Regions from separate parts of the Devosia sp. Micro-HW1 genome, predicted to be linked through region 2. Evidence: predicted binding sites of a transcription regulator. Region 2 holds the regulator's gene; the other holds the start of a gene.
The links. Region 2 encodes LexA, which represses DNA repair genes until DNA is damaged. Its sites were predicted from a motif close to TGTTCNNNNTGTGTTCNG; they were not measured.

Region 1: a site for LexA is predicted at 1,981-1,998, ahead of MQW79_RS09960 (putative DNA modification/repair radical SAM protein). Genes of this name have one in related genera too.

Annotation. Positions count from the first base shown of each region.
Region 1 covers NZ_CP094375.1:2,097,572-2,101,206, reverse strand. Annotated here, with positions in the region: gene MQW79_RS09970 (vWA domain-containing protein) at 1-345, shown strand, start outside; gene MQW79_RS09965 (ring-cleaving dioxygenase) at 593-1,543, opposite strand; gene MQW79_RS09960 (putative DNA modification/repair radical SAM protein) at 2,000-3,235, shown strand; gene MQW79_RS09955 (UdgX family uracil-DNA binding protein) at 3,235-3,635, shown strand, end outside.
Region 2 covers NZ_CP094375.1:520,802-524,436, reverse strand. Annotated here, with positions in the region: gene MQW79_RS02400 (molybdopterin molybdotransferase MoeA) at 1-1,175, shown strand, start outside; gene lexA (transcriptional repressor LexA) at 1,293-2,009, shown strand; gene MQW79_RS02390 (IlvD/Edd family dehydratase) at 2,207-3,635, opposite strand, start outside.

The DNA.
Region 1 (3,635 bases), 1.6 Mb from region 2:
ATCGCCTTCCTCAAGATGCGCTACAAGCTGCCCGAGAGCGAAATCAGCCAGCTGATCGAAGTGAAGGTAACGCCCGACCTGGCCTATGGCGACATTGCCGATGCCGGTGTCGACGCCCAGTTCGCGGCCGCCGTCGCTGCCTTCGGGCAAAAACTGAAGGGCAGCGCCTATGGCACGGCGATGAGCTGGAACAAGGTGGAAGCGCTGGCCAAGGCCGGGCGTGGCGAAGACGATGGCGGCTACCGCGCCGAATTCATCCGCCTGGTCGACATGGCGAGCCTGCTCAAGCCCGATACCCACACCGATGTGTGCGAATTTGCCACCAGAGCGGATGATTGCGACTGAACGCGATCAGCTCCCTCCCTCGTCAAAGGGGAGGAGTGGCCGGTGGTCCGCGGTCCTCGCGACACACACGATAGGCCCCTCCCCCTTTTTCAGGGGGAGGCTGGGTGGGGGTGACGAGCGCAGCGAGACCTCTCCCTTGGGGGAGAGGTCGGCCGCAGGCCGGGTGAGGGGGCCCAGTCTATTCGTAAAGGGCCCCCTCACCCGCCGGCTTCGCCGTCGACCTCTCCCCCAAAGGGAGAGGTATACTTCAAACCAGCGGCTTCAATCCTGCCTCGATCTGGGCGCGCCTGCCTTCGAGGAAGGGCGGCAGCGAGAGGCTTTCGCCCAGGGTTTCCATCGGTTCGTCGGCGGCAAAGCCGGGAACGTCGGTGGCGATCTCGAACAGGATGCCGTTGGGCTCACGGAAGTAGAGCGAGGTGAAGTAGAAGCGCTCGACTTCGCCCGAGGAGCGGATGCCAAAGCTGTTCACCCGCTCGATCCATTCGCGCAAGGACTCCTGGTCCGGGGTGCGGAAGGCGACGTGGTGCACGCCACCGGCGCCGGGGCGGGCACGCGGCAGGCTCGGATCGACTGAGACGTGCAGTTCCGCACCCGGACCGCCCGGACCCATTTCATAGACAAAGACCTCGCCATTGCGTTCGCGCGCCGGGTAATGCCGCACCTGCCGCATGTTCATGACGCGGGTCAGCATGGCGTCGGTTGGTTCGAGCGCCGGCACCGATAGGGTGATGGGCCCGAGGCCGATGATCTGCTTGTCTTCCGGGACGGGGGACTTGGCCCAGGGGACGACCTTGTTCTTGTCATCGACCACGAAGCGGAAGCGCTGGCCTTCGAAGTCCTCGAAATCAAGGGAGACATGGCCGAAGCGTTCCTTGATGCCCGAGGTCGACACCTTGTTGGCTTCCAGATGCTCCTTCCACCACTGCAGCGTCGCTTCGCTGTCGACGCGGAGGCCCGTGCGGCCCACCGTGTGGTTGCCGCGCTGTTCGCGCAGGGTGGGGAAATCAAAGAAGGTGAGGTCCGCGCCGGGCGAGGCAACGCCGTCGCCATAGAAGAGGTGATAGGCGGTCGTGTCGTCCTGGTTCACGGTCTTCTTGATCAGGCGCATGCCCAAGGTCTTGGTGTAGAAGGCCAGGTTCCTGGGGGCGTCGGCGGTCACGGCGGTCAGGTGATGGATGCCGCCAAGTTCAAGGGTCATTTCGTTTCTCCTCGGCGGCTCAAGCCAGAGCCGGCCAGTTCGTGGGGCGGCGCATCCGGCGCCGTCGTTCGAGGGTGAATGTATGGACTGGTCGTAGCTTTGGCTAGCGAACCAATCGCAACTCACTGGTGTCTATTATTGAACGATCCGCGCATAGCTCCCGTGGGAGGTCGTTGTTGTGGGGCCATCCACAACGTTGCCAGACCCACCACGCATCACCCTCGGGCTTGACCCGAGGGCCCTGAACTTCTGAAGGCCAAGTTCGCGCTGCCCGCGATGAAATCGCCAAGTGAAGTGCCCCTCGGGTCAAGCCCGAGGGTGACGCGTGGTGGATATTCAGACGCTAGGGATTTCATCGCTCGTCTGGCGTCAGTCCCATCACAAGTTTGCGTCCTATGTCATAGTTACATGCGCCCGGCCGTTTCATCCTCTACAACAAGAACAAAGGATGAACACATGGTCGCGCTGAATCTCACTCGAAAACTTGCCATTCTGGCCGATGCTGCCAAATACGATGCGTCCTGCGCCTCGAGCGGCAGCGAAAAACGCAATTCTTCTGGCACCAGAGGGATCGGCTCCACCGAGGGCAGTGGCATCTGCCATTCCTATGCGCCGGACGGCCGCTGCATCAGCCTCCTGAAACTGCTGATGACCAATTTCTGCGTCTATGACTGCGCTTATTGCATCAACCGCTCCTCCTCCAACGTGCAGCGGGCGCGGTTCTCGGTCGAGGAGGTGGTGCGCCTCACGCTCGACTTCTACCGGCGCAATTATATCGAGGGCCTGTTCCTTTCCTCCGGCATCATCCGTTCGCCCGATTATACGATGGAGCAGATGGTGCTGGTGGCGCGGACCTTGCGCGAGCAGCACCTGTTTGCCGGCTATATCCATCTCAAGGTCATTCCCAATGCCGCGCCCGAACTGCTGGTTGAAGCGGGGCGTTGGGCCGACCGGCTCTCCACCAATATCGAACTGCCCACCGACGGCGCGCTGGAGCAATTCGCGCCGGAAAAGCGCCCTTCCGAAATCCGTACCGCCATGGCGCGATTGCGCGGCAAGCTCGATGAGGCAATGCCCGAGGGCAAGAGCAAGGCCAAACCGGCAAAATTCGCGCCGGCCGGGCAATCGACGCAGATGATCGTCGGCGCCGACGGGGCCAATGATGCCGCTATCCTCACGCGCGCAGCGGGGCTCTATTCCGGCTACCGCCTCAAGCGCGTCTATTACTCCGCCTTCTCGCCCATTCCCGACGCCAGCTCCCGCCTGCCGCTGAAACCGCCGCCGCTGATGCGCGAGCACCGGCTCTACCAGGCCGACTGGCTGATCCGCTTCTATGGGTTCGACGTGCCCGAAATCGTTGCGGGCGGCGAGGCGGGCGATCTCGACCTTGCCGTGGATCCGAAACTGGCCTGGGCGCTCAAGCACCGCCATGACTTCCCCCTGGACGTCAACCGGGCCGACCGCGAGCGGCTGTTGCGCATTCCGGGGCTCGGCATCAACGCCGTCGACCGCATCCTCACCTCCCGTCGCCACCACCGCCTGACCCTGGCCGACGTGGCTCGCATGACGGCCTCCATCGACAAGGTGCGGCCCTTCATCACCTGTGCCGACTGGACGCCGGGGACGACGCTCGACGATGCCAAGCTCCGGCAAAAGCTCGTGCCGCCCCCCACCCAGTTGAGCCTCTTCTGATGCTGGCGGTACGACTTGAAAAACCCAATGACCTCGCGGAGTGGCGCGCCAAGGCGCGTCGGCTGCTGGTGGCCGGCATGGCGCCGAGCCAGGTCGTGTGGCGGACCGGGTCGGAAGAAAACGGTCTATTCGAAGCAGGCGACGACATGCTGCCCTCTGCCGATGGCCCAGTGGGTTCAGTGCCGCGACAATTCATCGACCTCGCCGCCTCCGTCATCCAGCATGCCAACCCGGATCGCTTCGCCATCCTCTACCGGGTGCTCTGGCGGTTGCAATCGGACCCACATCTGTTCACCAATGCCGGCGATCGCGACAACAGTCTGCTGGCAAATATGGCCTCGGCGGTGCGTCGCGACGCGCACAAGATGAAAGCCTTCGTGCGCTTCCGGTCCGTAGGGGA
Region 2 (3,635 bases):
TGAGGGCCATCCTGGGACGAGTTTCCGCCCCCGAGGCGGAGCGCGTGTCCATTGCGGCGGCCCTTGGGCGGGTCCTGGCCGAACCTCTCGTGGCGCAGCACCACCAGCCACCTTTCGACGCCAGCGCCATGGACGGCTATGCCATGCGTGCTGCCGACGTCGCCGAGGGCTCCTGGCTCAATGTGGTCGGCACGTCGCAGGCCGGGGCCGGCTTTGCAGGAACGGTCGGTCACGGCCAGACAATCCGGATCTTCACCGGCGCGCCGGTTCCTGCAGGGGCCGACACCGTCATCATGCAGGAAGAGGCCGTGCGCGAAGGCGACCGTGTGCGGTTCACCGCCCCTGCCCGGCCTGGCCACAGCGTCAGGCCGAAGGGCAACGACTTTGCGACCGGCCAGGTGCTGGTGCCGGCTGGCACCCGCCTCACGCCGATGCAGATCGCGGTGGCGGCTGCGGCCAACGCGCCGGAGCTCGTCGTGGCAAGGCGTCCTCGGATCGGGCTTGTGGCAACCGGTGACGAACTCGTGCTCCCCGGCAGTGCATTGGGGCCGGACCAGATCGTCGCCTCCAACAGTTTCGGGCTCGGCGCCATGCTGGCGCCCTATGCGGAAGCGGTGACCGATCACGGCATTGTCCCTGATACTGTCGATGCGCTGCGCACCAGACTCGGCGCCGCCTTCGCCGACGAGCCGGATTTTCTCATCACCACCGGCGGCGCATCGGTGGGCGAGCATGACCTGGTTCAGGATGTGCTGGCAGAACTCGGCGTGACGCTGGATTTCTGGCGGATCAACATGCGCCCGGGCAAGCCACTGATGTTTGGCGTGCGCGGCAAGACTCTCGTGTTCGGACTGCCAGGCAATCCCGTCTCGGCCATGGTCACGGCACTCGTCTTCATCAAGCCGGCCCTGCGTGCCTTCCTGGGTCACGCCGAACCAGACGCGTTGCGTCTGCCGCTTGCGGGTCCCACGCCGCCCAACACCGCTCGCCGCCATTTCATGCGTGCCAAACTCGTTCATGGCGAGACGGGCCCTCTGGCCGAACCGATCAGCCAGACGGACAGCGGCCACACCTCGTCCCTGGCCTCCGCTGACCTGCTCATTGTCCAGCCTGAGCACGACCCCGGTCAGCCTGCCGGAACGCTTGTTGAAGTCAGTAGCATCGACGGATTCTGATCTACAATCGCGTTCATGTGAACCGTCCAGGCCCCGATCCGGCAGAGGGCATTGCAGAACATAACTGGAACATGTATGGTCGTTCCGTCTATGTTCCGATTCTGGACCGAGGGGCCGATGCTGACACGCAAACAACACGAGCTGCTGATGTTCATCCATGAAAGGATGAAGGAGAGCGGCATTCCCCCCAGCTTCGACGAAATGAAGGATGCCCTTGATCTGGCATCGAAATCCGGCATCCACAGGCTGATCACGGCGCTCGAGGAACGTGGCTTTATCCGCCGCCTGCCGAACCGTGCCCGGGCGCTGGAAGTGGTAAAGCTCCCTGACTCGATGAATCCATCGCTCGGCGGCCGCAAGGCACGCTTCGAGCCGGCGGTCATCGAGGGCAATCTGGGCAAGGTCGCGAGCCCCCCTGCCCGCGGTAATGCCGGTGGCGAGGACTATGCGCGGCCGGTCTCGATCCCGGTGATGGGCCGCATCGCGGCTGGTACCCCCATCGAGGCCATCCAGTCCCATTCCCATACTATTGCCGTGCCGCCCGAAATGCTCGGCGCCGGTGAACATTATGCCCTTGAAGTGCGCGGCGATTCCATGATCGACGCCGGCATTTTCGATGGCGATACCGTGCTCATCAAGAAGCAGGAACACGCCTCGACCGGCGAGATCATCGTTGCCCTGGTGGATGACGAGGAAGCGACCCTCAAGCGTCTCCGCCGCAAGGGCGATACGGTGGCGCTGGAGGCCGCGAACCCGGCCTACGAAACCCGCATCTTCCCGCCAGACCGGGTCAAGGTGCAGGGCCGCCTCGTTGGGCTTTTGCGCAAGTATTGACCCCTTTCCCCCCGGAAATTGGAAAAGGCCCGCCGACTGGCGGGCCTTTTGGTTTTTGGCTTGGGGAGTGACACCGTCACTGCGTTTGCATCGTCATTGCCGGACTTGTCCCGGCAATCCCACTTGTAGAGGCACTGACCACCGGGCCAAGCCCGGTGGCGACGTCTGGCCGGGTGTTCCCGCCTAGGCGGACATGCCTAGTGGTTGTCGCGCGGCAGGCCTTCGGTCTGAGCAATGCGCTGGTACTTTTCGGCGGGCTTGAGGATGGCGCCGTCGCCCAGCTGCCCGACGAGGCCACGCTGGATTTCCTGCCACGGGGTCTGGTGCCTGGGGAACTTGTAGCCCCCTTCCGCTTCCAGCGCCGCGCGGCGGTTGGCGATTTCCTCGGCCGAGATCAAGATGTCGGCTTCGCCCTTGTTAAGGTCGATGCGCACCCGGTCACCGGTCTTGAGGATGGCAAGGTTGCCACCGGCCGCCGCCTCAGGCGAGGCATTGAGGATCGAGGGCGAGCCTGACGTGCCCGACTGGCGGCCGTCACCGATACAGGCGAGTGAAGAGACGCCCTTCTTGATGAGGTAGGCCGGCGGCCGCATGTTGACCACTTCTGCAGCGCCCGGATAGCCGATCGGGCCAGCGCCGCGCATGAAGAGCAGCGTGTGCTCGTCGATCTCGAGAGCCGGGTCATCGATGCGGTTGTGATAGTCCTCGGGGCCGTCGAAGACCACAGCCTTGCCCTCGAACATGCCCGGATGGGCGGGATCGGAGAGATAGCGGTCACGGAACTCGGCCGAGATGACCGACGTCTTCATGATGGCATTGTCGAAAAGATTGCCGCGCAGCACGAGGAAGCCGGCTTCCTTCTTCAGCGGGTTGTCGAAATGCCGGATGACCTTGTCGTCTTCGATCGTGGTTGTGCGGCAGTTCTCGCCAATGGTCTTGCCGTTGACCGTGGGGGCGTTCTCATGAATGAGGCCCTGCGCCATCAGCTCGTTGACCACGGCGGGGACACCACCGGCATGGTAGTAGTCCTCACCCAGATATTCGCCAGCCGGCTGCAGGTTGACCAGCAGCGGCACCTTGTGACCGTGCTGCTGCCACTCATCGATGTTGAGATCGACGCCGATATGCTTGGCAATGGCGTTGATGTGGATCGGCGCGTTGGTTGAGCCGCCAATGGCGGAATTGACCACGATGGCGTTGAGGAAGTTTTCCTTGGTCAGGATGTCAGAGGGCTTGAGGTCCTCGTGCACCATTTCCACGGCGCGCTTGCCGGTGCGCCAGGCCATTTCCTGGCGGTCGCGATAGGGCGCGGGAATCGCGGCCGAACCGGGCAGCTGCATGCCGAGGGCTTCGGCCAGCGAGTTCATGGTCGAGGCCGTGCCCATGGTGTTGCAATAGCCGGTCGAGGGTGCGGAGGACGCCACCAGCTCGATGAACTTGGGATAGTCGATCTCGCCGGCGGCGAGCATCTGGCGGGCCTTCCAGACGATCGTGCCCGAACCGGTGCGCTCACCCTTGTGCCAGCCATTGAGCATGGGGCCGACCGAGAGGGCGATGGCCGGAATATTGACGGTGGCCGCACCCATCAGCATGGCCGGGGTCGTCTTGTCGCAACCGATGGTCAGC